2 regions of the Listeria grayi genome follow, and region 1 is predicted to be linked to the other one. Evidence: predicted binding sites of a transcription regulator. Region 1 holds the regulator's gene; the other holds the start of a gene.
What was found. Region 1 encodes LexA, which represses DNA repair genes until DNA is damaged. Its sites were predicted from a motif close to CGAACATATGTTCG; they were not measured.

Region 1 (15,517 bases):
TTCAAAAGCGATGATGGCGATCAAATTGAAGGCTGATGACAAGCTGTTAAATGTGGCAGTTGCAGATGGCAGTGAAGATATTTTCATTGCGACTCGTAATGGCTACGGTCTTCGCTATCCAATCACTGAAATACCAGAATCAGGTACAAGAACGGCCGGCGTAAAAGCCATCAATCTAAAAGAAACCGATGAAGTTGTCGGTGGCGTATTGTTGCAAAATGAAGAAAATCGCGGTATCATTTTGACAACGCAACGAGGTTCGATGAAGAAAATGAAGGCATCTGAATTTGAGGCGATCTCGAGAGCGAAACGCGGCTTGCTGATGCTACGCGAATTAAAAGCAAACCCGCACCGCTTTATCGATATCCGTTTAGCTGATAAAGACGATCGTCTGATGGTACTCACGAACAAAGAACAGACTGTCGAAATCCAGGTGGAAAATCTCCGTACCACCGATCGCTATTCCAATGGCTCGTTTATCCTTGATGAGACCCTAGAGGGAACACCGATCGAAGTTTGGACAGAAATCCCAGAAATCAAAGAAGAAGAAGGGAAAGGTGAAGAAAAATGACGGAAAAAATGAACGTCGAAAGCTTCAACTTAGATCACACAAAAGTGGCCGCTCCTTACGTTCGCTTAGCAGGAACAAAAACAGGCTATCACGGCGATGAGATTTATAAATACGACCTTAGATTCAAGCAACCGAACAAAGAACACATGGAAATGCCCGCGCTTCATTCCTTAGAACATTTGATGGCGGAACTTTCCCGTAACCATACAGACAAAATTGTCGACATCAGTCCAATGGGCTGCCAAACTGGCTTTTATTTATCCGTGATCAACCATACAGATTTTGATGATGTCTTACGTATTTTAGAAGCTACACTGAAAGACATCTTACAAGCAACTGAAGTTCCAGCTTGCAACGAAGTACAATGCGGTTGGGCAGCAAGCCATAGTTTAAGCGGCGCCCAAGCATTAGCCAAAGAGTTCTTAGACAAAAAAGCAGAATGGAAAAACGTATTTGCAGAATAAAAAGAAGCGTTACTCAGATAATGAGTAACGCTTCTTTTATTTTTTCATTTTGTTGGTCAAGAGATCGACATATGTCTGAGAGCCACGACCGGTCAGATGCACACCGTCTTTGGCGAAGTAATGGTTATTGTCTAAAGATTGTTTGTGCCAATCTATGACCGTGACATTATCTTTGGAAGCAGCTTTTTCAATATATTGATTCACTTCCGATTCCCAGTTCCGCGGCACTCGAGTATTAATAAGGTAAATATGTGCTCTATTGAAGCGGCTTAACAACTTATCCAGCTGGTCTTCAGTGAAGGGGCCATTTGTCCCTAGTTCAAGAATGACCGCACTGCTAGAATTATTGAATTTCTGATAACTGTTCGCCAGCGGGATCGTGTCCCGAAGCTGTCTTCCTACTAAGCCGTCGATCGTAACATTTGGAATAGCATCCTTCAAGTCGGATTCAATATCGATCATGATCGAATCACCGATCGCCAATGTTTGCGCGTAAGGAATAGTTCCCGACTTCTTCACAGGATCCGCTTTGCCAGTTTTTGCAGGCACATTTTTCTTGGCCTTCTTAGCTTTTTTCGCTGGTGGATCTTCTTTTTTCTTTGCTTTCGTATCAGGAGATTTAGAAGTCACTTTTACATGCGTGGTTTGATTAGTTGCCTCTGAATGCGGAACAAACAAATTTGTCATTCCAAGCAGGAAAAACAGACTAAAAAGCGATACGCCTGAAATCGCGAGCCATTTGCCTACTGGTTTGTCCTGATAGGTAAAATAGCGGACATTTTTAAACCCTTTAAAGTAAGCAATAAAACCAACTTTCCGAATCGGCATTTCAAGGAAGCGATAGGAAAGTTCGGCAACAACGAAAGTAAGTAAAATCTGCAAGCAAGCTCGGCCGATATTTGGCTGACCGATTTCTAAAACCGGGGTCGTAAGCGTAATAATGGGATAATGCCATAAATAAAGACCATAAGAGCGTTTTCCGATATAACGAAGCGGTGAAAAACTGAAAATCGACGCTAAGAAACTGGCAGGATGCGAGATGGTCGCGATCATTACTCCGCCGATCAATGCCACGAGAAACAATCCGCCGCGGTATAAGAATGGCTGATATTCACTGATGAAGAAAGTGAAGAGACCAAAGAATAGCAAACTCATCGATCCAGCTATATTCAAAACGAGTTTACTTTGTTTTGGAATTGTTGGGCTGAGCTGTTTGAATGGCCAGATAAATGCTAGCCCGCATCCGATCAGCAGGTCAAAAGCCCGGGTATCTGTTCCATAATAGACACGGCTTGGATCTGCGCCTGGCGAATACAAAACGCCCATTAAAATAACAGAAAACAAACTCAGGCCAGCAATGATTTGAAGCAGCAATTTGGGATTCTTTACCCATTTTAGAAAGATCAATAAAAAGAGCGGCCAAAAAACATAAAACTGCTCTTCGATCGCCAGCGACCAAAGATTTTTCAAAAGCGATGGTGTGCCAAAACTATCAAAGTAAGAAACATGGTGGAAAATAAACCACCAATTGCTACTGTAAAAGAAAGAAGCAATGGCATCCCCATGCAAGCTTGCAAGTAATGGCCTAGCAAACAACGTTGCTAAAACGACCACAATAATGATCATAGTATATACGGCTGGTATCAAACGTCTAGCACGTCTGATCCAGAAAGATTTCAAATCGATTTTTTGGGTATTGTCCCATTCAGTAAGTAATAGATTGGTGATAAGGTAGCCGGATAATACGAAAAAGATATCCACGCCGATAAATCCGCCTTTGGCCCAATTAAATTGTAAATGATAAAAAATAACAACTAAAACTGCGAGCGCACGAAGACCATCCATACTCGGAACATATTTCCTACTGTAGCGAGTAGTTCTTTTCAAAATAACATCTCCTAAAACATTCTGTCTATATGTCTTGTTCTATCTGTCTATAATACCATATTGGCACAATGTTGTAAGCGGGAAAGGTAGATATTTAAAAAATCTTTCTGAATCAGTTATAATAAAAACAGAAGCGAAATGGAGGGAATGACAATGACAATGATCATGGCTCATCGAGGAAGCAGCGGAACACATCCAGAAAACACACTCGCAGCGATCAAAGAAGCAGTAAAAGCTGGTGCCGACTCGATCGAAATAGACGTGCAACTTACCCAAGATAATATTCCGATCGTGATGCACGATAAAGACGTTAATCGCATGACAAATGGCAAGGGTTTGATTCGTTCTTTCACATATGAAGAAATCAAAAAACTACATATCAAACGATCTGGCTGGAGAGCAGTGCTGCCAATGAAGATCCCGTCGTTCCAAGAAGTATTGGACGCATTGAAAGAAACACCGATCCTGCTAAACATTGAATTAAAGACAGATGAATTTGATTACCCGGGTATTGAAAAGATCGTGTTGGATCTTTGCAACGCACAAGGCGGAAAAACAAAGTTCTTATTTTCCTCGTTTAATCCGGAAACACTAAAACGAGTTCGAGCATTAGATCCAGTTGCGGACCTGGCATTGATAACAGGACGGGATCTGAAGACACTGGCTGAGATCCAGCAATCGATCGAGATTCAAGCCATCCATCCTGATAAACGGACTTTAGGCGATCCATTGCTAGCAGGTTTAAAGGTCCGCTATTGGACAGTGAATAAAGAAGCGGACATCCGGAAATTTCTTTTAAGCGGTGCAGACGGTATCATCACCGACTACCCGGCACGTGCGAAAGAGATACAGACGAAATTAGCCGATCAATAAGCAAGCTGCTTTTCTTTTTGAAAAGAATACGCTATACTAAAAATAAGTTAATAAATTGTCCGAGATTTGGAGAGACTGCAAAAAGCGTGCGCACGCTTATTTTGCAGTCTCTTTTTCTTTTGTTTCGTTTTCACCAAAAAGTGGAAAAGAAGAGAGTAATCGAATGGACGATTTAGTATATATCAAGGGGGAACATTAAATGGTGCAATTATTTTCTAGTTTTGACCGTGAAACGATCACACGCAAGCTGCAAGAGAAAAAATATGATATCGTCGTTATCGGCGGAGGGATCACTGGCGCAGGAATCGCGTTAGATGCCATTACCCGTGGACTTTCCGTAGCATTAGTAGAAATGAAAGACTTTGCTAGCGGAACTTCTTCCAAATCCACCAAATTAGTACACGGCGGATTGCGTTATTTACAGCAATTCCAAGTAAAAGAAGTAGCAGAATTAGGGAAAGAGCGTGCCATCGTCTATGAAAATGGACCACATGTCACTACTCCCGAGTGGATGATGTTGCCATTCCATAAAGGCGGCAATATGGGTAAAACCACAGCTTCATTTGGTATCCGCGTTTACGATCATTTGGCTGGTGTCAAAAAAAGCGAACGCCGCAGAATTTTAAGTCCAAAAGAAACATTGGCAAAAAATCCATTTGTTAAAAAAGACGGCTTAAAAGGTTCCGGCTATTATGTGGAATATCGTACAGATGATGCTAGATTGACGATCGAAGTTATCAAAAAGGCAGTAGAGCTAGGCGCAGACATCCTGAATTATGTAAAAGTAGAAAGTCTATTATATGATGATAATCACAACGTTTCTGGCGTGACTGCTACGGATCAGGTTACTGGGAAAGCGTTTGAAATCAATGGACGCCGCGTTATCAATGCAGGTGGCCCTTGGGTAGACAAGATTCGTAATATGGATCATACCCGCAACAATAAACACTTACGTTTAACAAAGGGAATCCATTTAGTTATCGACAAAAAACGCTTCCCGATGGAACAAGCAGTTTATTTTGATACACCGGACGGTCGAATGGTATTCGCGATCCCACGTGATAAGAAAGTGTATGTTGGTACGACGGATACTTTTTATGAAGAAGAAATCATCCATCCGCGTGCTTTGGAATCCGATCATAATTATGTTATCAAAGCGATCAATTACATGTTCCCAGATGTGAAAATAACGGAGAAAGATATTGAATCAAGCTGGGCTGGAGTAAGACCGCTGATTTATGAAGAAGGAAAAGATCCTTCCGAGATTTCGCGAAAGGATGAAGTTTGGTTTTCCGAAAGCGGTTTGATCACGATGGCCGGCGGTAAGCTGACCGGGTACCGCAAAATGGCGGAAAAACTATTGGATGATATCACCAAAGGAATCGAAAAAGAAACCAAGACCAAATATAAAAACGTACAGACCAAACATTTGCCGATCTCCGGTGGGGATATCGGTGGCTCGAAGAACTTAGAAAACTTCCTTGCTAAAAAAGCGCAAGAAGGAAACAATCGTTTCGGTTGGACGCTCGAGAAAGCACGCGAATTGGCAAAACGATATGGCACAAATATCGATCAACTCTTCACCTATGCGGAAGCGCATAAGGAAGATCCAGAAAATCCGCTACCAAACAGTTTATATGCGGAGCTTCATTACAGCATTTATCATGAAGCAGTGCAGACCCCGGTCGACTTCCTCTTCAGAAGAACCGGTTATCTATTATTCGATATCGACTATTTGCAAGAACACAAAAAAGCAGTGGTCGAAGAAATGAATAGAGTCTTCCACTGGGAAGAAGAACGCCGTCAAGCATACGAAGAAGACCTGGAAAAAGAAATCCAAGATGCTGTAGAACCAGCTGACTGGCATGACCGTAAGTAAATCATCTAAAACCCCCTGCGTTTCGCAAGAAAACGCGGGGGTTTTCTTTGAAAAATAAATTTTATAAGAAACTATTTTCAATAATGTCAATTCGTGGTACATTTGTATCAGATGTAAGGAGGTTTTTGTTTGAGTGCTATTCCTGTAATCGTCATTGTAGGTCCGACTGCTGTAGGCAAAACAGCGTTAAGCATCGCTGTAGCTGAGAAATTCAGCGGTGAGATCATCAGCGGCGATTCCATGCAAGTCTACAAGGGTCTTGACATCGGTACAGCCAAAGTGACCACTGAAGAAATGCACACGATTCCCCATTATCTGATCGATGAGGTAGAGCCGCAAACGCCATTTACAGCAGCGAAATTTCAAAAGGCGACGAAGCAATATATCCACCAGATCGCAGGCCGAGCCAATTTACCCATTATCGTCGGCGGAACCGGATTATATATCCAATCCGTATTTTACGATTACAACTTTGGGACGATTGCTGAGGATCGTACATATCGAAAAGAATTGGAAAAACTAGATAACGATGTTTTGTGGGAACAGTTGAAAGCGTTAGATAGTTTGAGTGCAGAACGTATCCATGCCAACAACAAACAGCGTGTGATTCGTGCTTTAGAAGTCATCAAAGCTACGAACAAGCCTTTTTCAGCGATGCACACGCATAAAGAGCCGGTGGCTGATTTTCGGCCGCTATACATTGGTCTTGACCTTCCACGGGAACAGCTTTACGCGAGAATCAATGTGCGTGTCGAGCTCATGCTGCAAGCAGGACTTGTCGAAGAAGCAAGAAACCTATATGAACAAGGCTTGGATAAAAATCTTCCGGCAATGAAAGGAATTGGCTATAAAGAACTATTCGCTTTCTTTGAAGGGGATATTAGTCTAGAGGCAGCAACCGACCAGATCAAGCAGAATTCACGTCGTTTCGCCAAACGGCAGTTGACGTGGTTCCGCAATCGTATGGATATTCACTGGCTAGAGGCCGACAGCCAAATGCTAAACAATACGGCAGAACAATTGATTACTGACTTTTTAAAGAAATAAAAGCGGATATCGGTTTTATTTCGACCCAGAAGGGTATTGGAAATCAGTATGACTTTAAAGAGTAAGAGAGAGATAGGAGAGATATAACATGAAACAAGGTGGACAAGCATTACAAGATAATTTTTTAAATCAACTTAGGAAAGAAAAAATCCCGGTTACTGTTTTTCTAACTAACGGCTTTCAACTACGCGGAAGAGTAACAAGCTTTGACAATTTCACTGTTTTGCTTGATGTAGAAGGAAAACAGCAATTAGTATTTAAGCACGCTATCTCTACCTTTTCACCACAAAAAAATGTTACGCTCGTTACGGAATAAAACAAAAAAAGTGAGCAGTATCTCTAATAGAGGAGATACTGTTTTATTTAGAAATACATAGAGAGAGGAACGACGAATGGATATTCAAACGCTGAAAAGCAATGTTGAAAAACAAATCGAACCGCTGCAAAAAGAAACGGATAAGATCGCGGAGATCAACCAAGCTAAAGTACTGGATAGTTTTCAAAAAAATCATGTCAGTGATCAGCACTTCAATCCGTCGACAGGGTATGGCTATGACGATGAAGGCAGAGATACGCTAGAACGTGTCTATGCAGATGTTTTTCACACGGAAGATGCTTTGGTGCGCTCGCAGATCATCTCAGGGACACATGCGATCTCTACTGCATTGTTCGGCGTGTTACGTCCGGGCGATGAATTGATCTATATCACAGGTTCGCCCTACGATACGCTAGAAGAAATCGTTGGGATAAAAGGAAGTGGCAAAGGATCGCTGAAAGAATTCCAGATCGGGTTCCAAGCGATACCACTTACAGAAGAAAAAGAAGTGGATGTCGATGCGGTAAAAGCTGCGATCACAACGAAAACAAAAATGATCGGTATCCAGCGCTCAAAAGGATATGCAGATCGCCGCTCTTTTTCAATTGCAAAAATAGCAGAAATGATCCAAATGTTGCGGACGATCAATCCAGAGCTGATCATATTTGTAGATAACTGCTATGGTGAATTTGTGGAACTGCAGGAACCGACAGATGTTGGCGCAGATCTGATTGCCGGTTCGCTGATCAAGAATCCCGGTGGCGGTCTCGCTAAAATCGGTGGTTATATAGCTGGGAAAAAAGATTTGATCGAGCTTTGTAGCTATCGACTCACTACCCCCGGAATCGGAAAAGAAGCAGGAGCAAGTCTGTACAGTTTATTAGAGATGTATCAAGGTTTCTTTCTTGCCCCTCATGTGACAGCTCAAGCGGTAAAAGGCGCACGTTTCACTGCTGGAATGCTTGCAGGTTACGGTGTTGATGTCGAACCAAGCTGGGATGCACCACGCACCGATCTGATCCAAAGTGTTTCCTTCCATGACAAAACAAAAATGATCCGTTTTGCAGAAGCTATCCAGCAGGCCTCCCCCGTCAATGCTTATGTCAGACCTGAACCCGCTTACATGCCTGGCTACCAGGACGATGTCATCATGGCAGCAGGCACATTTATTCAAGGTGCAAGTCTAGAACTGACTGCGGATGGACCAATAAGAGCACCTTATCAGCTCTACATTCAAGGCGGTTTGACATATGAACATGTAAAAGTCGCAGTAACACGCGCCGTCACATCGATTTTATAAAAAAAGTTTATCTTTTTAGATAAACTTTTTTCTTATATCCGCTAACCTGTTGTCTATCAATGGATTTCGTTTATGTTAGATTATCTTACGTAAATTTGACAAAAGAACTAACGTTATTTATAATGCATATAAAGATGACATATAAAAGTGGTTGGAGGGAATAGGATGAGTGAAAAAGAAATTCGGAGATCGATGCCGCTTTTTCCAATTGGTCCAGTAATGAAATTAACGGATTTAACTGCAAGGCAAATACGTTATTATGAAGATCAAGATTTGATTCACCCTGCAAGAAATCAAGGAAACCATCGCCTCTACTCCTTACAAGACATTGACACTTTACTTGAGATCAAAGATTACTTGAACGATGGCCTGAATATTGCAGGAATCAAGAAAATGTATCAAATGCAACACACCGATGATAAATCACCATTGACTGACGAAGACGTGCGCAAGATATTGCGCCGAGAAATGCAGCAAGCAGGACGTTTTATCAAACAAGATGATTCAGGCAAGCGACAGCTACCGCATTTTTAATCGATATTTACTTTTTTAAAGTTAATATAATTTGAATTTTGGGAGGATTTAGAAAATGGCACAATATACGAAAGAAGATATTTTCCGCTTCGCAGAGGAACAGAACGTAAAATTCATTCGCTTACAATTCACGGATATCCTAGGTATCATCAAAAACGTAGAGATTCCGATCAGCCAATTAGAAAAAGCGCTGGATAACAAAATCATGTTTGATGGTTCCTCCATCGAAGGTTTTGTAAGAATTGAAGAATCGGATATGTACTTATTCCCTGACTTGGATACATGGGTAGTGTTCCCATGGACAGCCGAAAAAGGAAAAGTTGCGCGGATGATCTGCGATATTTACAACCCGGATATGACTCCATTTGATGGTGATCCTCGCGCCAACCTGAAACGTGTACTTACAGAAATGGAATCACTTGGCTTTACAGATTTCAACTTAGGACCTGAACCGGAGTTCTTCCTTTTCAAACTAGACGAAAACCGCAAACCAACATTAGAGCTGAACGATAGCGGCGGTTATTTCGACTTAGCACCGACTGATTTAGGGGAAAACTGTCGACGCGACATCGTACTTGAATTAGAAGAAATGGGCTTTGAGATCGAAGCGAGTCATCATGAAGTAGCACCAGGACAACATGAGATCGATTTTAAATACGAAGATGCTATAACGGCATGTGACAATATCCAAACATTCAAATTAGTTGTAAAAACAATTGCTCGTAAGCATGGTCTACACGCGACATTTATGCCAAAACCATTGTTCGGTGTAAATGGTTCCGGAATGCACTTCAATATGTCGCTCTTTAATAAAGAAGGCAACGCATTTTTCGATGAATCCGGTGAATTGCAATTGAGCAAAGATGCGTATCACTTCCTAGCAGGAATGATCAAACACGCGCCTAACTACACAGCAATCACAAATCCAACAATTAACTCATATAAACGTTTGGTACCAGGTTACGAAGCGCCATGTTATATTGCTTGGTCCGGTAAAAACCGCAGTCCATTGATCCGTGTACCAAGTTCAAGAGGGTTAAGCACACGCCTAGAATTACGAAGCGTTGATCCATCTGCCAATCCTTACTTAGCAATGGCTGCATTATTGCAAGCTGGCTTGGACGGGATCAAGAACGAATTAGAGCCGCCAGCACCAGTGGATCGCAATATCTATGGTATGAACGAAGAAGAACGCCACAAACACGGGATCTATGATCTTCCAGAAAGCTTAGGCCACGCGCTGAAAGAGCTTTCGAAAGATGAGATCATTAAAGAAGCACTAGGAGAACATATTTACGAACACTTTATCGAAGCAAAAGTAATCGAATGCGACATGTTCCGTACTGCAGTTCATCCGTGGGAAAGAGATCAATACTTAGAAATCTATTAATAAAAAAAACGCTCCAGTCACTCTGGGGCGTTTTTTTATTTGATATTTAGATGATATAAAACATGATCAGCAAGAGGAGAATCGTGAGCTACCCGCGGATGTATAAACGCTCCTGCAAAAGTCATCCCGATCCTCTGCATGACTTTTTGAGAAGGGAGATTTGCTTTTGCAGTGAAACTGATGACCTCTTGGAGAGCGGTTTTCGCTGCTGCATAATCAAGCGCTCCTCTCGCTGCTTCTGTTGCATAACCTTGATGCCACTTTTCCTCGCAAAGTCGCCAACCAATCTCGGTAGCAGGTGTAAAGCTGCTTTCAAAATCAGCAAGATGAAAGCCAGTAAAGCCAATAAATGCTCTCGATCGCTTTTCTTCCAAAGCAAAAAGCCCGTAATTATTTGCCGTCAGCAATAATTGGAGCTTTTCCATAAATACTTTCGATTCTGCCGCGTTCAACTTGTGCGGGAAGTAGCGCATCACAGCATCATCTTGATTCATTGCTGTAAACGCAGGCAAATCCTCCGGCTGATAATCTCTGGCGATCAGTCGTCTTGTTTCAAAATATACGGTCACACGATATCTCGATAAAGCCCGATGACTTTGCCTAAAATAGATACTTGTTGCAGAATGATCGGTTCAAAAGCATCATTTTCGGGTTGTAGGCGGAAATGATCTTGTTCTTTATAGAATCGTTTGCAAGTCGCTTCATTATCTTCTGTCATCGCTACAACGATCTCGCCGTTGTTAGCATTGCTTTGTTGTCTAACGATAACGCGGTCTCCGTCTAAGATCCCCGCTTTCATCATACTCTCACCATCGATCTCCAACATGAAAACATTGCTTTCGCCACTCGTCAAGTGTTCAGGAAGCGGAAAGTACTCTTCGACATTTTCGATCGCTGTTATTGGAGTACCAGCTGTAACTTTCCCGATGATAGGAACAGCGACTGTACTTGGGATATCGATCTCATCTTCCAATGAAAGGATCTCGATCGCTCTTGGCTTCGTAGGATCGCGGCGGATAAGGCCTTTGGTTTCTAATCGTTCTAAGTGACCATGGACAGTAGAACTGGAGGCAAGTCCAACAGCTTCACCGATTTCCCGAACGGATGGCGGATAGCCTTTTGCTTTAACTTGTGCTTTTATAAAATCATATATATCCTGTTGGCGTTTGGATAGTTTCATGTTTTCACCTCATCATTAATATGTATTCTTCTTATAACATAGTATAGCAAATGTCTGTTCGATATGCAAACAAAGGTTCGATTTTTTCTGTTGACAAAAGGGAACAGTCGTTCTATAATAATAAAAAAAGCGAACATATATTCTTGTGGAGGGATTTTCATGACTTTGAAAACATTTTGGAATAAATTTTATATGTCGATTATTTTCATAGCGATCTGTACGGTATTTGGTATGATATTACTCTTTATGTATGCAGGGGAGAATACAAAAGATTACAATAAAGTCTCTATTAAAGAAGGGGATTCTTTATGGGCACTTGCGGATAAATATGCCGATGAAAGTTCCATGAACAAAGCACAGTTTATCAGTTGGGTCGAGAATGAGAACGAGTTACAAGACGGCGAGGTAAAAGCGGGCGAGGCGATCGTCATTCCTGTGAAGCAGGATAATCGGTTAGAAAAGAATGGCGAAATACAACTAGCAGACCAATAATTAAAAGAATGTGATGATTTATGTTATAATGAAGGAAGTGGTCTTAGACTGCTTTCTTTTTCATTTTATAAAAAAAGGATGTTACGTGATGTTAGAAAAATCGAAAATTGAACGGCTTAATTTACTAGCAAGAAAGAAAAAAGCAGGTACGCTGACGCTTCAAGAAAAGAAAGAGCAAGCGATCTTACGTGAAGAATATCTAAAAAATTTCCGTACGCACATGCGAGGTACGATTGAAAATACAACTGTCATCGATCCGAAAGGAAACGATGTCACCCCAGCAAAAGTAAAGGCTCTCAAGAAGAAAAAGAAATAAGCAACATAGAGATAAGATAGTTGTACAATCGGCTTAGAAAGATTATTATAGTGTATAGGAAGTTGTAAAATCAAAAGAAGAGAGGATGTTAAACTTGTTTGATAAAACAGATCAATTAGCGATCAACACAATCAGAACGTTATCTATCGATGCGGTACAAAAAGCGAATTCAGGACACCCTGGATTGCCAATGGGGGCAGCTCCAATGGCCTACACATTGTGGTCAAAAGTATTGAACACAAATCCGGCTAATTCGCATTGGTTCAACCGTGATCGTTTTGTGTTGTCTGCTGGGCATGGTTCCATGTTATTATACAGCCTGCTTCATTTAAGCGGTTTCAAACTTCAAATTGAAGATCTGAAAAATTTCCGCCAATGGGAAAGTAAAACTCCCGGACATCCAGAATATGATTATACAGACGGCGTAGACGCAACTACCGGTCCATTAGGACAAGGTATCGGCATGGCTGTCGGTATGGCAATGGCAGAACGTCACTTAGCAGCATTATACAATAAAGAAAATTATCCAGTCGTGGATCACTATACATACGCGCTATGTGGTGATGGTGATTTAATGGAAGGAGTTGCGGCAGAAGCTGTTTCTCTTGCTGGTCACCAACGTCTTGGCAAATTAGTATTATTATACGATTCCAATAATATCTCATTAGATGGTGATTTGGATAAATCATTCTCAGAAGATATTAAAGGACGCTTTGAAGCATACGGCTGGGAACACTTGCTAGTAAAAGATGGCAATGACACAGCAGAGATTCTTGCAACAATCGAAAAAGCTAAACAAAATACATCCCAACCAACCATTATCGAAGTGAAAACAACAATCGGTTTTGGTGCTCCAAATGCTGGAACAAGCAAAGTCCACGGTGCTCCACTAGGCGCTGAAGGCGTAAAAGCAGCGAAAAAAGCATATGGCTGGGATTACGAAGAAGATTTCTACGTACCAAGTGAAGTATATACACGCTTTAAAGAGACGATCGCAACGCGTGGCGAAGAAGCAGAAACAGCATGGAATGAATTATTCGGTGCTTACAAAAAAGATTATCCCGAACTTGCCGAAACATTTGAAGCAAGCTTAAAAGGTGAACTTCCAGAAAACTGGGATGCGGATCTGCCAACATACGGCGATGACAAAGCATTAGCTAGTCGAGCATCTAGCGGGGAAGTAATCAATGCGTTAGCAGATAAAATCACAACATTCTTTGGTGGTTCTGCTGACTTAGCAGGCTCCAATAATACAACCATCAGCTCTGACGGTGAATTCACAAAAGAAAATCCAGCAGAACGTAATATCTGGTTCGGTGTTCGTGAATTTGCGATGGCAGCAGCATTGAATGGTATGGCACTTCATGGTGGCTTGCGTGTATTTGGAGGAACATTCTTCGTATTCTCCGACTATCAACGCGCAGCGATCCGTTTAGCTTCTATCCAAAAACTACCTGTCACATACGTGCTGACACATGATAGTATTGCTGTTGGTGAAGATGGTCCAACTCATGAACCAGTTGAACAACTTGCATCGCTTCGTGCAATGCCTGGCTTATCCGTTCTTCGTCCAGCTGACGGAAACGAAGTAGTCGCAGCATGGAAGATCGCGATCAGTTCTAAAAACCAACCTCATGCACTCGTCTTGACACGTCAAGGCTTACCGACATTGCCAAAATCTGCAGAATTAGCAGAAGAAGGCGTTGCCAAAGGGGCTTACGTGATTTCACCAGCTAAAAATGACAAACCAGAAGTCATCTTGCTTGCAAGCGGCTCTGAAGTCAACTTAGTAGTGGAAGCACAAAAAGAACTTGCGAACCAAGGAATCGATGCATCAGTTGTCAGTGTTCCATCTTTCGACTTATTCAGCAAACAATCAGCGGAATATAAAGAATCCGTTCTGCCAAACGACGTAAGAAAACGTGTTGCAGTAGAAATGGGTACAACATTCGGTTGGGAACGTTTCGTTGGACTAGACGGAAAAATTATCGGGATCGACAAATTTGGTGCTTCTGCTCCAGGTAATACAATCATTGAAAACTACGGCTTTACTGTTGACAATGTTGTCAATGCCGTTCGTTCTCTTTAATAGAAAAGCTTTGAAAAGCAGAAGACACATGTCTTCTGCTTTTTTTGCTAGGGTAATAATCACATTGCGAAAGCGTTATGAAGATGATATAATGAAATGGTTGTTTGACAATGGGAGTCTTCTTTTATTGAATGAATAAACAAGAATATTTTTATTGTTTATAACAAAACAATCAAGTAAAATAAAAGAGGTAATAGGTCAAGGAGGAGAAAAAGTTTATGTGGATATACATTCTCGTGGGTATCATTTGCTTGCTTCTAGGAGCAGTCGGCGGATTTTTTATCGCAAGACAATACATGATGAGCTATTTGAAAAAGAACCCACCTATCAATGAACAAATGTTGCAAGTAATGATGGCGCAAATGGGTCAAAAGCCATCTCAAAAGAAAATCAACCAAATGATGAGCGCAATGAACAAACAATCAGCCCAAGCATCAACGAAGAAAAAATCGAAGTAAAAAGCTGTTTTGATCGTTTCCAAACATTTGAGGTATTATTATAAGTAGCTATTTTAGACTAGATACTAGTGGAAAAGAAACTAAATAATACCGACGCATTTATCACATATTATTTAATTATCTATAGAAATCCTCTTTCTAATGACACGTACAAAAGTCATGGAAAGGGGTTTTTGTTATTATCGGAAACTTCCTACTAATTTTAATGATAATTAGACAAATTTATAAACCGCTGATAAGAAACGATCTTAACTTGAAATAGAAGAAGCTTTCTAAGCATAAATCAATGGAATTTAATTCATTATAAGGAATTTGTATAAGATATTAAGAAAGAACTGATCCATAAGTACGCCATAATATCGTCACATTTAGAAAATAATTATGCTCATGAAAACCTAGTACTCTTTAAAAAATAACAATGAGTAAATAACGGCTAATTTATTCAAATATAGCGCTTATGAAACAATTGATCATTCTCTTTTTTGACATTTTGAAATAAAAGTTTTACGTGTTGAATCAAAATGAACCCCCTTATTATGCGAAAACACAGTTACAAATATATCTTTTTGTAACACATGACTCCTTTTTAAAAACTTTTTTCTATATGCATGAAAGTTGCATAAAATTACATTTGGCTAAACCTAGCAGTAGAGTGGGGTATTAAAAAGAAAACGGTTAGTAGTCTATAAAGTCAGAAAATTGAGAATGTAAGGGCAACCAA
Region 2 (15,517 bases), 340 kb from region 1:
GAAGCGCCATTTCTAATCTTTCATACGCATATTTATCATGCATATAGTGAATAACATTTAATGTATTCAAGTATAGTTCTGCGATCCATTCCATCATCGCATCGTATTTTTCAAGCACTTCTTTGTAATCTAAAACGTCGCTTGTGATTGGACGGTAAGCAGGTCCAACTTGTGCTTTCGATTTTTCATCGATACCACCATTGATGGCATATAACAATGTTTTCGCTAAGTTAGCACGTGCGCCGAAGAATTGCATTTGTTTGCCGACACGCATTGCGGATACACAACAAGCGATCGCATAATCATCGCCCCATTTAGGACGCATAACATCATCGTTTTCGTATTGGATCGCACTTGTTTTGATCGACATGTTGGCACAGAATTTTTTAAATCCTGATGGCAAGTGTGTGGACCAAAGAACAGTCAAGTTAGGTTCTGGAGCAGGTCCTAAGTTATCTAATGTATGCAAGAAACGGAAGGAGTTTTTTGTAACAAGCGGGATGCCGTCTTCTGAGATACCACCAATGGATTCTGTTACCCATGTTGGGTCGCCAGAGAATAATTCATTGTAATCTGGAGTACGAGCAAATTTCACTAGACGTAATTTCATGATGAAATGATCTACGATTTCTTGTGCTTGTTCTTCTGTTAATACACCATTTCTAAGATCACGTTCTACATAAATATCTAAGAATGTAGAGGTACGGCCTAGACTCATTGCTGCACCATTTTGTTCTTTGATTGCTGCTAGATAGCCAAGGTATAACCATTGGAAAGCTTCTTGAGCTGTTTCTGCTGGGCGGGAAAGATCGAATCCGTGTTTTTCGCCTAGTACTTTTAATTCGCCTAATGCACGGATTTGTTCGTTAAGTTCTTCACGCAAACGGATAATATCATCGCTCATTGTGCGAAGACCTGTGTTGTTCAAATCTTTTTTCTTTTCTGCGATCAAGAAGTCGATACCGTATAATGCTACACGGCGATAGTCACCGATGATACGTCCACGACCATAAGCATCTGGAAGTCCAGTGATGATACCGGATTTACGAGCTGCGCGCATTTCAGGTGTATAGGCATCGAACACGCCTTGGTTATGTGTTTTACGATATTCTGAGAAGATGTGGCTGATCTCTGCATCGATCTCAAAGCCGTATGCTTCTGCTGCTGTTTCTGCCATGCGGATACCACCGAATGGTTGTAAGCTGCGTTTGAATGGTTTATCTGTTTGGAAACCAACGACTTTTTCCAAATCTTTGTTTAGGTAGCCAGGATCATGAGAAGTAATCGTGGAAACGATTTTAGTATCCATATCAAGGACGCCGCCATTATCGCGTTCTTGTTTGGTAAGATCCATTACTTGTTCCCATAATTTATTGGTCGCATCAGTTGGGCCGACTAAGAAGGAATCATCACCTTCATAAAGTCGATAGTTTTTTAGGATAAAGTCTCTTACATCGATTTCCTCTTGCCAAGTTCCACCGACAAATTCTTTCCATTGTTCTTTCATTTAAATAGCCTCCAATTTTTGTTCAATTTTGAGCGTTAAATAATGAGCATAACTATTTGTAAATGTTTACACTGTTATGATACCACATTTCTCAAAAAATGCTACAGTTTTTGAGAAACTTTTTGTGAAAAAATTATTAAATAGGCTAAAAGTCACTAATAGCCCCAATTACTTTTTTACTGCTCTTATTAAAGTGGCGTTCTGTATTAGCCGAATGGTGAAAATTGTTATAATACAGATAAAAACGCTTGTGTACTGTGGCACAAGCGAAATTCGCTATAAACAAGCGTTTTCATCAAACTGTTTTTCATGAAAAAAGTGAGGAGAATTTCCCCTCACAGATTCCATAATTTTTTATTGGAAGTTGTGATCGCGATAGCCCCATTTTCTAGCGCATCGTTCACTTGTTCCTCCGTTTCGATCAATCCGCCGGCAATGAGTGGTATATTCATCATCGCTTTCATGCGTGCGATTTGATTTGGCAAAATACCTGGCAGTAATTCGATCGCATCTGGATTTGTTTTCTCAATCATCGCAATCCCTTTTGTATACGCGCTTGAATCGATCGTAAATAAGCGCTGGATCGCAATAATGTGCTGCTGTTTAGCTTTGATCACAACATTGCTTCTTGTAGAAACGATTCCTGCTGGTCGAATCTCTTGACAAAGATATTCCGCACCATAATCATCGTTTTTTAAACCATTGATCAAATCTGCATGCAAGATGACTTTTTTATTTGCAGACTTAGCCAGATTGACAAGCGATTTTAATTGCGCGATATGCGTTTCCAGCATGACGAGATATTCTCCATCTAAAGCGATTATTTTTTCAATGTCACGCTCTTGGTGCGCTGCAGGGATGATTTTCTGTTGTCCAAACACTTTTGTCCACTCCTTTGGCTACATAACACGTTTAAACATTTTTTCCAGTTCATAAGTGGTATATTCGATAACGACTGGTCGGCCGTGCGGGCAGGTAAATGGATCGCTTGCCTCGCGCAACGTATCCAGCAAAGCCTCCATGTCTTCTTTTGTCAAATAATGGTTGGCTTTGATCGATTTTTTGCAGCTCATCATAATGGCTGTATCTTCCCGCAATTTATGGATACTGATGCTCGGCGCATTAAGCGCTTCGTCAATGATTTCCCGCAAGGTCTCCTCTTCTTGGTCTTTCGGGAACCAATTCGGATGCGAACGAATGATATAACTGTTTTGACCAAATGGTTCCAAGAAAACGCCCACTTCTTCCAGTTTCTGTTTTTGCTCTTCTAACCGCACATATTCATCTGTTGAAAATTCCAACACGATCGGAACAAGTAAATCTTGTAATTCTCTTGCCACTTCACCGATTTTTTCGCGATAAAACTCATATTTGATTCGTTCTTGTGCAGCATGCTGGTCAATGATATAAAGGCCTTTTTCATTTTGTGCCAGAATGTACGTCGCATGCATCTGTCCGATCGGATATAGTTTTGGCAAGCGTTCCGTTGGTGTGATGGTGACTTCTTCTTGCTCTTCCTGCTTTTCTTCTGGACGATCCAGGAGCGCATCTAAACTTTCATATAAAGCATTTTCTTCGGCCACATAGGAATTATCTTGTTCGGGCGGCTGCTTGTAATGAAACGGTTGATCAAGTCTTGGCGGTTCCGACTGTTTTTTATCAAAGTCGATCTGCAGTTGCTCGGAAGCGAGTTTCTGTTTTTTGGAAACTTCACCGCTTGGAATAAGCTGTTGCTGGTGGAAAGCTCCTTTCAGCATTTGTGTGATCAATTGTCCTAATTCTTTTTCTTTGCTGAGTCGTACCTCCAGTTTAGCCGGATGCACATTGACATCCACGATGATCGGATCCATTTCGATCTGCAGGACAATGATCGGATAACGACCGATCGGCAGGAGCGTATGATACCCTTCCTGGATTGCTTTTACAAGGGCAAAATTTTTGATATAACGACCGTTAACGATTGTGGAGACATAATTACGATTGGCCCGGTTGATCTCCGGCAAGATCGCATAGCCATTCACTTTAAAATCAAGGGATTCAGCACTTACCGGAAGCGCTTTGCGGGCGATCGACACACCGTAGATCGCAGCGATCACTTGACGCAGATCTCCATTCCCGCTTGTTTGCAACAGTGATTTTCCGTTATGAGAAAGTCGGAAACTGATTTCCGGATGGGATAGCGCTAGGCGATTGATGATATCTGTGATATTTCCAAGTTCTGTCGGCAGACTCTTTAAGTACTTCAAGCGAGCCGGTGTATTATAGAATAATTGTGTGACTTCGATTTCCGTACCTTTTCGAGCATCACTGCTTATTTCTTCTAAAATTTTTCCGCCTTGGATCGTTAAATGCTTGCCTTGCTTTTCTCCGGTCGACGTGGTGATTTTCACTTGCGCGACAGAGGCGATACTTGGTAATGCCTCCCCGCGGAAACCTAATGTGTGCACGCGGAAAAGGTCGTGCTCATTTTTGATTTTGCTAGTAGCATGACGCAGAAAAGCCGTTTCTACATCTTCAGGCTCGATTCCGCTACCGTTGTCGATCACGGTGATCTTATTTAGACCAGCTTCTTCGATCAAAATATCGATCACGGTACTTCCGGCATCGATCGCGTTTTCCGTCAATTCCTTGACAACGGAAGCTGGGCGTTCTACTACTTCCCCAGCTGCGATCTTATTGGATAAAAGTTCTGTCAATTCAACAATTTTATTAGCCATTTGGCTCACCTTCTTTTTCTTTACATCGTTTTTTGCTGTAACTTGTAAAGTACGTTCATTGCTTCCATTGGCGTCATCTGCATCAAATTAAGTTGCGCGATTTCTTTGCGGAGATCGCGATCTGCTTTTTTAGGAGCAGGGATATCTTCTACTTGGAACATCGCAAGCTGGATGTCTTCTTCTGTTTTTTCTACTTGGGAAGCAGTCTGTTCTTTTTCCGCTTCCAGTTCCGCCAAAATCTGGCTCGCCCGTTTGATAAGATCAGCAGGAAGTTCTGCCAGCTGAGCAACATGGATTCCATAGCTTTTATCTGCGGGTCCCTCTTTTATTTTATGCAGAAATACGACTTTGCCGTTTTCTTCGACAGCACTTACATGGATATTGGCAAGGGATGCAAGTTCTTGATCCAAAACAGTTAGTTCATGATAATGGGTCGAGAATAATGTTTTTGCTTTGACATTTTCATGGATATATTCAATGATCGCTTGGGCAAGCGCCATTCCATCATAAGTTGCTGTCCCGCGGCCGATCTCGTCGAAAAGGATCAAACTGTCTTTCGTTGCATTAACGATCGCATTACGGGCTTCAAGCATTTCTACCATGAATGTACTTTGACCAGCAATCAGGTCGTCTGCTGCACCGATTCTAGTAAAAATCTGATCGAAAACTGGCAAGGTTGCTTCTTCTGCCGGTACAAAACAACCAATTTGAGCGCAGATCGCGGTCAAAGCGACTTGGCGCATATACGTGCTCTTACCGGACATATTCGGACCGGTGATCAATAATATCTCTCGGTCATCATCCATTTGACAGTCGTTCGCTACATAGCTCTGTGCCCCCATGACGCGTTCGACTACGGGGTGACGTCCCTGTTTGACGGAAAGTTTGCCTGTTTCACTCAAAACTGGGCGAATAAAGTGATTCTTTTCGCTGACTTCTGCGAAACTTTGCAAGCAGTCGATCTCACTAACCAATTTCGCAAGAGCTTGCAAGCGGTGGATAAAGGACTTCACTTGCTCACGCACTTCGATAAACAATTGATATTCGAGCTCCACACTTTTTTCTTCGGCTTCTAAAATCAATTTTTCTTTCTCTTTTAATTCAGGCGTGATATAGCGCTCGGCATTGGTCAATGTTTGTTTGCGTTCATAACGTCCTTCGGGAAGATGGTGGGTATTTGCTCTTGTTACTTCGATATAATATCCGAAAACTCGATTAAAACCAACTTTGAGTGACTTGATTCCGGTGATTTCTCGTTCTTTACTCTCTAATTCAGCGATCCAGCTTTTGCCATTGCGGCTGGCATCGCGATAAGTGTCAAGCTGTTCATTGTAACCGTCTTTGATGATGCCGCCTTCGCGGATCGAGATTGGCGGACTGTCAATGATCGCTTGTTCTAAGATCGTCATCAATTCTTCGCATGGATCTAATTTATCAGCAAGCGTCTGCAGGCTATCTGACTCGATCGAAGCAAGAATCGCTTTGATTTTCGGAATCTGATATAAGGAATTTCGCAGCTGGATCAGGTCTCTAGCGTTGACGTTCCCATAAGCCACACGTCCAGCAAGTCGTTCTAAGTCATAGACATTTTTCAGATGTTCGACGAGATCCATGCGCTCAAAGAAGGCACGGATAAAAGCGGCAACATCATCTTGCCTTTGCGTGATGATCTCTTTGTCGATCAGCGGTCGGTCGATCCATTGCTTGAGCAGCCGTCCGCCCATTGCTGTTTTGGTATGGTCGAGTAGCCATAATAGGGTTCCTTGCTTACCTTTCCCGCGATTCGATTCGGAAAGTTCCAAATTGCGTTTCGAATAATAATCCATTTTCATGAAATGGCTCGTTTCATAATGAACCGCTTGCTGCAAGTGGCCAAGATCGCGTTTTTGTGACTCTGCTAGATAAGTAATCAGTTTCGCGACCGCTTTTTGCTCGACTTCTCCCCATTCGCCGTCAACTAAATGCTGGTAGTCAGCTTGGAGCGCGGTGGATTCTTCCAGTGAAATCGTCAGTCCAAGTTCTTCTTTTAAATTATTCGATAAAAGGGCTTGATTGGCGCTGTCGACGATCAGTTCTTTTGCTGATAGTGTTGTCAGTTCATTTAGCAGCTTATTGGTTTCTGCCTGCAAGGTCGTTGCTTTTAATTCTCCGGTGGAAAGATCACAGTAGGCAAAACCAAAACGAGCATCGCCATCACTGTATAATGCCGAGATATAATTGTTTTCTTTTTCTTTTAGCCCTTTTTCATCCATGACCGTTCCTGGCGAAATCAATTGGACGACTTCCCGCTTGACCATGCCTTTGGTGGTTTTAGGATCTTCTACTTGCTCGCAGATCGCCACTTTATAGCCTTTATCGATCAATGTTTCGATATAGCCGCTTGCAGAATGATACGGAACGCCGCACATCGGGATTTTCTCCGTCCCTCCGCCTTCTCTACCTGTCAGTGTGATCTCCAAAATTTGCGATGCTTTCAGTGCATCGTCAAAGAACATTTCGTAAAAATCTCCTAGCCGGAAGAATAAAAAGGCATCTTGATAGTTTGCCTTGATCGTTAGGTATTGGCGCATCATCGGTGTATATTCTGTCATCCCTCATCAGTCCTTCTCTATGTTTTTCATTTCTCCATTATAGCATAATCGCCGTAAATTCTCTTGTCTTGCTCCACAAAAAAAGCCACTTTCCGGAGAAAATGGCTAATCGGCTGATTCCGAAACTTCCACATTGATTTCTTTGGTCACCGATTGGAGCAATTCATTTGCTTCTGCTTGTGCCCGTCTGAATTCGGCAACGATCGGCAAGTTATCGATTTCCGCCTGCACTTGATCGATTTTCTTTTCTGTCAGTTTCATAGCTTCATACTTTTGATAATGCTCCAAATTAACAGCTTCCTTTTGTAAAGCCTTGATCTGCGCTACTTTGGCTGCTACTTTTTTGTTGGCATTGATCTTTTCTTCCGCTAATTTATAAAACTGGATCTCTTCTGTATTTTCAAGCTGCTGTTTCAGCTTTTCAGCTGCCTGCAGAATCTCTGCTTTTGAATAGGTCACTTCGCAAACCTTCTTTCTAATCAAACAAATAAGGATGATCTTCATTGATCAAGACACGCTCGATCTTTTTCGCTTTTCCAGTTGTATCATCAATGTCGATCAGACAGCCGGACAGCACCGTCCTGCCTTCTTTAGGAACTTCAAAACGAGTAGGTAGGGAAGATAAGAAACGGCGTAATACAGCCTCTTTGTTCATTCCCAGCACCCCATCATAAGGTCCGGTCATCCCGACATCGGTCAAATAGGCTGTTCCATTTGGCAAGATGCGTTCATCAGAAGTCTGTACATGAGTATGTGTGCCAACGACAGCACTGACACGGCCATCCAAATACCAACCCATGGCTTCTTTTTCACTTGTCGTTTCTGCATGAAAATCAACAAAAATCAGCGGAGTGCGTTTTTTAGCTGTTTCGATCAATTCATCCGCTTTTCGAAATGGGTCGTCGAGATCCGCTAAAAAAGTGCGACCTTGCAAGTTGATGACGGCTATCTCTACTTGGTTGCTTTTGACAAATACGATTCCAGTTCCCGGGGTAGTGTCTTCGGGGAAATTGGCCGGTCGTACTAAATATTTTGCTTCTTCAATAAATTCAAAGATATCCCGATTATCCCACGCATGGTTTCCAAGCGTTACGGCATTCGCGCCTAGCTCAAGGAATTGTTTATAGATCTTTTCAGTGATCCCTCTTCCTGAAGCAGCATTTTCACCATTAATAATAGTGATCGTCGGTTTGTATTTCTTTTTTAGTTGTGGAAGAAATTCAGTTACGGCATTTCTTCCTAATGAGCCAACTACATCCCCGATAAATAATATTTTCATACGTCTAAAACTCCTATCTTCGTCCAGTATAGCTCATTTTTCTTTATCTATCTAGTCCAACTGTCTGACTGCGACGTTCTAATAAAAGAACATCTCTAAAAATCCCATCCATCTCGCCTAGACGAGGATGTCTGGCCCGCAGCTCGAAGCCGGCTTTATGATGCAGGGAAATACTGGCTACATTTTCCGGGAATATCAAGGATTGCAAAGTCCAATAGCCCTCTTCCTCGCTCGCTTCGATCAACTGTTGCATCAATAGCGAACCAATACCATTTCCTCTTGCTTGGCTGCTTATGTAAATACTGACTTCGGCAACGCCCCGGTAGCTTTCCATACTAGAAAATGGCAATAACGCAGCAAACCCGACTACTTCCTTTTCAAGTACCGCAACTAATCGACAGGTGGATAAATATTTATGATCCCATTCTTCAAAAGCCATTACTTCTTTTTGAAAGGTCGCGTTTTTCGTCAAGATACCTTCTTGATAGATGGCCTGCATAGCCGGATAATCTTCTGGTTGCATCTTTCGTAGTAGCGGCTTGGTCATATAACTTCCTCCTCTTTTTAAAACTGATTATACCCGAAAAGCAGACTGTTCTGCAATCACAAAAAAACGCTGCCGGCTAGCGGCAACGTTTTTATTTGGCATATTCTACTGCTCTTGTTTCACGAATGACCGTTACTTTGATATGACCAGGGTAATCGAGTTCATCTTCAATCCGTTTGCGGATATCGCGTGCTAAACGGTAAGAAGCTAAATCATCGATCGTGTCTGGTTCCACCATGATACGAACTTCACGGCCAGCTTGGATCGCGTAAGATTTTTCTACACCATCATAAGATTCGGAAATTTCTTCCAGTTTCTCAAGACGACGGATGTAGTTTTCCAACGTTTCGCTTCTTGCACCCGGACGCGCTGCAGAAAGTGCATCTGCGGCAGCAACAATGACAGCAATAATCGAAGTTGGATCGGTATCCCCGTGATGGGAAGCGATACTATTCACGACTACTTCATTTTCCTTGTACTTCGTAGCAAGCTCAACGCCGATTTCGACATGGCTTCCTTCAATTTCATGGTCAATTGCTTTCCCAATATCATGAAGCAAACCAGCACGTTTGGCAAGTGTCACATCTTCGCCTAGCTCACCAGCCATGATGCCAGCCAGTCTCGCTACTTCCAGCGAATGATTCAAGACGTTTTGACCATAACTTGTACGGTAACGCAAACGACCAAGGATCTTAATAAGATCGGGATGAATCGAATGGATTCCGATGTCAAATGTCGCTTGTTCTCCGATTTCACGAATGTGTTCATCCACTTCTTTGCGCGCTTTATCGACCATTTCTTCGATACGTGCAGGATGGATACGTCCGTCTTGGACAAGTTTTTCAAGTGCGATTCGAGCAATCTCACGACGAATCGGATCAAAGCCAGATAATATAACAGCTTCCGGCGTATCATCAATGATAAGATCAATACCAGTCAATGTTTCCAGTGTACGGATATTTCGTCCTTCACGACCGATGATGCGGCCTTTCATTTCGTCATTTGGAAGGGTAACAACGGATACAGTGTTTTCAGCAACAAAATCGGCTGCACAACGTTGGATGGCTAAGGATAGAATGTTTTTCGCTTTCTTATCCGCATCCTCTTTTGCTCTCGCCTCTGATTCTCTCACCATAATTGCTGTATCGTGGCTAAGTTCTTCCTCTACCTGGTTCAGGATGATCCCTTTCGCTTCTTCTTTGCTAAGCGCAGAAATGCGTTCTAATTCCACCTGTTCTTGTCGAACCATCTCAGCAAGTTTGCTTTCTTCCTCTTCAATATGTTGTTGTCGTTTACTGATACTCTCCTCTTTTCTCTCAAGTGCAGCTTCTCGCTTACTTAGAGAAGTATCTTTACGGTCGAGGTTTTCCTCCCTTTGCAATAAGCGATTTTCTGATTTTTGTAACTCTGTTCTTCGCCCACGAAGTTCATTTTCGATTTCAGTACGTAACTTATGGTTTTCTTCTTTAGCTTCAAGCAACGCCTCTTTTTTCGCAGTTTCTGCTTCTTTTTTCGCATCTTCTACTATCAATTCAGCAGTTCCTCTGGCAGCTGCTAATTTTTTCTCTGTACTAGACTTAAAGAATACATAACCAACAACGAGACCGACGATTAAGAAAAGCAAACCGGAGATGCTGGTGAAAATAATTAGATTCGTCATCCTTCCACCTCCTTTGCTATTCAATTTATCTTTTGATTATGTCGGTGGTTAGCAAATCCATTGCTAACACAATGTGTATTTTTAGAAACAATTAGAATGGTCTAATTGAAACTGACTTAATGGGTAAGTCAGCCGTATAAAATATACAATTTAATTTTATAGTTGAAAATGTTCATTGTCAAGGAAAGCTATATATATTTCAACTTTTATGTATAAAAATAAGTTGCGCGTATAAATAACGCGCAACTCAGCTAGTTAAAAACGATCCACTTGGCTTTTTTATTCATCTAATAAATCGAGAGTTTCCTCTGTTTCTTCAGCAGGAACTACAGCTGTACCATCGATATCGTATTCTCGTCTTACTTTTTTAGAGATCTCGTCCAGCAATTCCGCATGTTCTTTCAGGAATTGTTTCGCATTTTCACGACCTTGGCCGATTCTTTCTTCGTTATAAGAATACCAAGAGCCACTCTTATTCACGACATCCACTTCGGAAGCCATGTCTAATAGTTCGCCTTCGCGAGAAATTCCTTCTCCATACATGATATCCACTTCTGCCACGCGGAATGGAGGAGCTACTTTATTTTTTACGACTTTGACTTTTGTTTTGTTGCCAATAACTTCTGTGCCTTGTTTCAATTGTTCTGCACGGCGCACTTCTAATCGAACCGTTGAGTAGAATTTAAGCGCACGTCCCCCTGGAGTAGTTTCCGGGTTACCGAACATAACGCCGACTTTTTCTCGAATTTGGTTGATGAAGACAGCGATCGTTTTACTTTTATTAATAGCACCAGAAAGTTTTCGCAATGCTTGAGACATTAACCGTGCTTGTAAACCAACGTGAGCATCGCCCATTTCGCCTTCGATTTCAGCGCGGGGAACTAATGCTGCAACAGAGTCAATGACTAAAATATCTACCGCACCACTACGGACTAAGGCTTCTGCGATTTCAAGCGCTTGTTCGCCCGTATCTGGTTGTGATAAAAGTAATTCGTCGATATTGACACCCAAATTTTTGGCATAAGTAGGATCAAGCGCATGCTCTGCATCGATAAATGCAGCGGTACCGCCTTGAGTTTGTACTTCTGCGATCGCATGAAGCGCAACAGTTGTTTTACCGGAACTTTCAGGACCATAAATTTCAATAATACGTCCGCGCGGATAACCGCCGACACCTAATGCAACATCTATTGCCAAAGAACCACTGGATACGGTGGAAACGTTTTGATCAGAGTGTTCTCCTAATTTCATAATGGAACCTTTACCGAATTGTTTTTCAATTTGTTTTAACGCTTGGTCTAAAGCTACTTGACGATCAGTCACGATTTTGCCTCCTTCAAATAGATAACGAGTAACTATTCTCTTTGTTTTTTTACCCTACACATACTATACATGATTTTAAAGCAAGAAGCAAGGAAAAAGCGAATAAATGTTCGCTTTTTTATTTGTACCGGTACATACCATTAGTATACGTTTAGTAGGGGCAAAATGTCGATGTTTTTTTTAGCAGCGCTAACTGACTTTCAAGTAAAAAAGCAGCTTTATTGTTGGTCTAAATAGTTTTTTATCAGTTGAAATCCTTGTTTGACCGCGCGGTGGCGATTATGGTTGCGATCGCGACCAAATTGATAGAAGAATGCATCGGTTTTGCCATCTGGAGTGCTGAGTCCGATCCACACAGATCCGGCTTTTTGACCTTCTAGCGAGTCCGGTCCGGCTACTCCGGTAAAACTGATACCGATCTCTGTATCAAACTGTTTTTTCACCTGCATTGCCATTTCTCTAGCACACGCTTTGCTGACCACACCATACTTGTTGATCGTATCAGCGGAAACCCCTAATAGTTTTTGTTTAGCTTCTGAGCTATAAGTAACGACTCCACCTGGGAAAATTTGCGAGATCCCTGTTTTTTCGCCTAATGAAGATTGAAATAATCCAGCAGTCAGGCTTTCTGCAGCAGAGATCGTGATATTTTTTTCTAACAGCTTGGAAATCACCACTTCGGCAAGTGATTTATCGCCATAACCATATAAAAATTCCCCATCGCGTCTCAAAATCTCAGCTTCAAGTCCAGCAATTTTTTCTGCTGCTTCTTCTTTTGTTTCACCCGTGGCGGTTATGCGGATCACCACTTCGTTTTCCCCTGCATAAGTGGCTAAAGTCGGGTTGGTTTGTTGATGGATCAGATCTTTCAAATCATCAGCAAGTTTTGATTCACCGATTCCGAAAAAGCGTAGGATCTTGGATTGCAGATGACTGTTCCCCTCTGCTTTCGCCAAAAGCGGAATCGCTTGATTTTGAAACATCGGCTTCATTTCAGAAGGTGGACCTGGCAGCAATACATAGCGGTGTGTTTTCGTTTCCAAATACATCCCTGCTGCAAAACCGAATTCATTTTTAAGCACGGTTGCTCCTTCGATCACCATTGCTTGCAGTTTATTATTTTCGGTCATGACCTTATTTTGCGCTTCATAATAGTGGACGATTTTTTGCATATGTGCTTCATCCACAACTAGTTTTTTTCCTAAATGTTTGGCTAAAGTTTGTTTGGTCAAATCATCTTCTGTTGGTCCTAATCCGCCCGTTAAGATGATGAGATCACTGCGGTCTTCGGCATTTTTAATGACCTCTGTCAGTCTACCCGGATTATCACCGACGGCAGTATGGTGATAGACATAAATGCCTTGATTGGCTAATATTTCAGAGATAAATGCCGCGTTAGAATTGACGATCTGTCCCATTAAAATTTCTGTTCCTACTGCTATGATTTCTGTTCGTGTCATGTTTCCATCCCTTTCCGAATCCTCACTAAAAATAAAAAATAGTGCAGCTATGGACAAGCTGCACTCCAGTTGAAATACTATCCATGTCATAAGCTGAGTAAAGCCGTAACTGCATGACTATACCCACTTACATGGAGCCTTTAAACACACCGCGATTTTTGTAGAAATAGTCGATTCCCGACCAAACTGCAAAAAAGGCACATACATATAAGAAAATCAGATCAACGCGAATCCCTGACCAAGCAAACGGGAAATTATGTAGCAGCATCAACGGAATCGCGATCATTTGTGTAAATGTTTTGATTTTCCCTAATTGTCCAGCCGCAAGAACTTCGCCGCCTTCTACTAATAACAAACGTAATCCTGTTACTGCCAATTCTCTGGAAATGATCAAGATCACGACCCAAGCTGGCGCGATGTTCATTTCGACTAAAATGATAAAGGCAGCAGCCACCAATAATTTATCTGCCATTGGATCGGCAAATTTTCCGAAGTTCGTGATCAAATTATATTTACGGGCTAAATAGCCGTCGAACCAATCCGTTGCAGCCGCAACAATAAAGATGATCGTCGCAACGAGATGTGTGACTGCAATATCTGAGCCTATCCAGTGCACGGTTCCCCATGTATATGGAATAACGGTAATAATAACAAAAATCGGAATCATAAAGATCCGCAAAACAGTTAATTTATTAGGTAAATTCATTTTCATCCCCTCTTTCTTTCCTTTTAAAAATGGAAGAGCACAACTTCTCGTTTAACAGAAGCTGAACTCTTCATCATTTTATTCATCTTTTTGCAACTGGATCGTTACGAGTTGTTTCACAAGGTTTGCCGGTAATTCAAGTGTCTTGCCATTTACTTTTAGCGAAGTAGCCGGAGCATTTCCGATCGTCAACTTTACCGTTTGGCTATCCTTGGCATCCACGGTCTCAGAATCGCCTGGATTCAAAGTCTTTGTGAATAAGCTTGCACCGTTCGCATCTGTTACACTTACCCAAGATTGGGCATTCGTTGCACCAAGCGAGATAGACAACTTGTCGGTGTTTTTAACGTTGAAAGTTGTGCTGTTTCCCTGCGTTTGTCCTTTATCGACGCTTACCTCTTTTTTCTCTTTTTCTTTGTCTTTATCTGCTTCTTTAGAATCGTCCTTGTCCGCTTCTTTTTTGTCAGCATCTGTATCTTTTTTCGAATCTTTTGCGGTATCTTTTGATTTATCGTTATTCGATTCTTCCGTACTGTTATCGACTTTGATCGCATTTTCAGCCGTTTTATTTTTCACTTCCTGCGCGTCGTTCCCTGGACGGTTGAAAACAAATAGCCATACGATAAATAAAATGAATACAATAAAAACAGCGATCAATATCTTCGGCAGCACATCTAAAAAGCGATTACGATGAGCACTTGCTGCGCCTACTTGTCTTGAGGCGATAGAAGCACGTTTCTGCGTCGCACGTGACAATTCTGCCCCTTGTTCGTTTGGTGTTTCCGGAACTTCTTGTTCAAACTCCGCAAACAGTTCTGCACTATTAAGATCCACAGCTTCTGCGTACTGCTTGATAAAGGCCCGCGCGTAAAACTTCCCTGGCATAACAGAGAAGTTTCCTTCTTCGATCGCGATCAGATACCGCTTTTGGATCTTGGTAATTTGTTGTAATTCGTCTAGACTGATTCCTTTTTGCTGTCTAGCTTGTTTCAATTTCTCTCCTAATTCTGTCAATCGTAAACACCTGCCATTATTTTCTTTTCGTTTTTCACATCAGCCAACCGCCGTTGATCCGTAGCACTTGTCCTGTAATATAATGGGAATCCGAACTTGCCAAAAAAGCGACGGCTTCTGCGACATCATCACTTTTCCCAAAATGTCTTAACGGGATCTCTGCTTGGATCGCCTGCTTTTCCCCTTCATCAAAACCTTGATTCATTGTTGTTTCGATATAACCCGGTGAAACAACATTTACAGTCACTCCGGAGGAAGCTATTTCCTTGCTTAAAGCACGGCAAAATGCAATCTGCGCACCTTTCACAGTAGAATAGGCTACTTCCATGGACGCACCAATTTCTCCCCAGATCGAACTGATAAAAATAATTCGTCCTTCTTTATTTTTAAGCAACTTTGGCAGGATACCTTGCAATAATTGCATCGGAAAACGGACATGGATATCCCAAAGTTCGTCAACCGTTGCCATTTCGGTATCTTGAAAAAGCTGATAATAACTATTTCCCGCTGCATGAACAAACAAATCGATTTGAAAAAGTTGCGCCTCCACATGACTCACATCTTCCGATTTCGAAAAATCGGCTTGAATCGGAATCACATCGACCCCTTCTGCTAACAACTTCGGTATCAACTGATCGATCGAGTCCTTGTTCGCCCGGTAGTGTAAATATAAATGAAATCCCTGCTTCGCGAGTTTCAAAGCAATCGCTTGT

Region 2: recA (recombinase RecA) is a predicted target of LexA. The motif match lies at 11,724-11,737, and genes of this name have one in related genera.

What each region holds. Positions count from the first base shown of each region.
Region 1 is NZ_LR134483.1:1,670,314-1,685,830, reverse strand. Features, by position in the region: gene parC (DNA topoisomerase IV subunit A) at 1-571, shown strand, start outside; gene EL241_RS08135 (S-ribosylhomocysteine lyase) at 568-1,035, shown strand; gene EL241_RS08130 (acyltransferase family protein) at 1,072-2,922, opposite strand; gene EL241_RS08125 (glycerophosphodiester phosphodiesterase family protein) at 3,076-3,795, shown strand; gene EL241_RS08120 (glycerol-3-phosphate dehydrogenase/oxidase) at 3,995-5,674, shown strand; gene miaA (tRNA (adenosine(37)-N6)-dimethylallyltransferase MiaA) at 5,804-6,721, shown strand; gene hfq (RNA chaperone Hfq) at 6,810-7,037, shown strand; gene EL241_RS08105 (methionine gamma-lyase family protein) at 7,114-8,337, shown strand; gene EL241_RS08100 (MerR family transcriptional regulator) at 8,503-8,871, shown strand; gene glnA (type I glutamate--ammonia ligase) at 8,927-10,261, shown strand; gene EL241_RS08090 (GNAT family N-acetyltransferase) at 10,297-10,830, opposite strand; gene lexA (transcriptional repressor LexA) at 10,827-11,441, opposite strand; gene yneA (cell division suppressor protein YneA) at 11,601-11,933, shown strand; gene EL241_RS08075 (DUF896 domain-containing protein) at 12,022-12,249, shown strand; gene tkt (transketolase) at 12,344-14,338, shown strand; gene EL241_RS08065 (YneF family protein) at 14,557-14,796, shown strand.
Region 2 is NZ_LR134483.1:1,334,736-1,350,252, reverse strand. Features, by position in the region: gene pflB (formate C-acetyltransferase) at 1-1,507, opposite strand, end outside; gene EL241_RS06550 (glycerol-3-phosphate responsive antiterminator) at 1,843-2,388, opposite strand; gene mutL (DNA mismatch repair endonuclease MutL) at 2,407-4,224, opposite strand; gene mutS (DNA mismatch repair protein MutS) at 4,245-6,815, opposite strand; gene EL241_RS06535 (YlbF/YmcA family competence regulator) at 6,921-7,274, opposite strand; gene EL241_RS06530 (TIGR00282 family metallophosphoesterase) at 7,291-8,094, opposite strand; gene EL241_RS06525 (GNAT family N-acetyltransferase) at 8,138-8,641, opposite strand; gene rny (ribonuclease Y) at 8,733-10,301, opposite strand; gene recA (recombinase RecA) at 10,581-11,624, opposite strand; gene EL241_RS06510 (competence/damage-inducible protein A) at 11,843-13,084, opposite strand; gene pgsA (CDP-diacylglycerol--glycerol-3-phosphate 3-phosphatidyltransferase) at 13,212-13,790, opposite strand; gene EL241_RS06500 (helix-turn-helix domain-containing protein) at 13,869-14,804, opposite strand; gene ymfI (elongation factor P 5-aminopentanone reductase) at 14,839-15,517, opposite strand, start outside.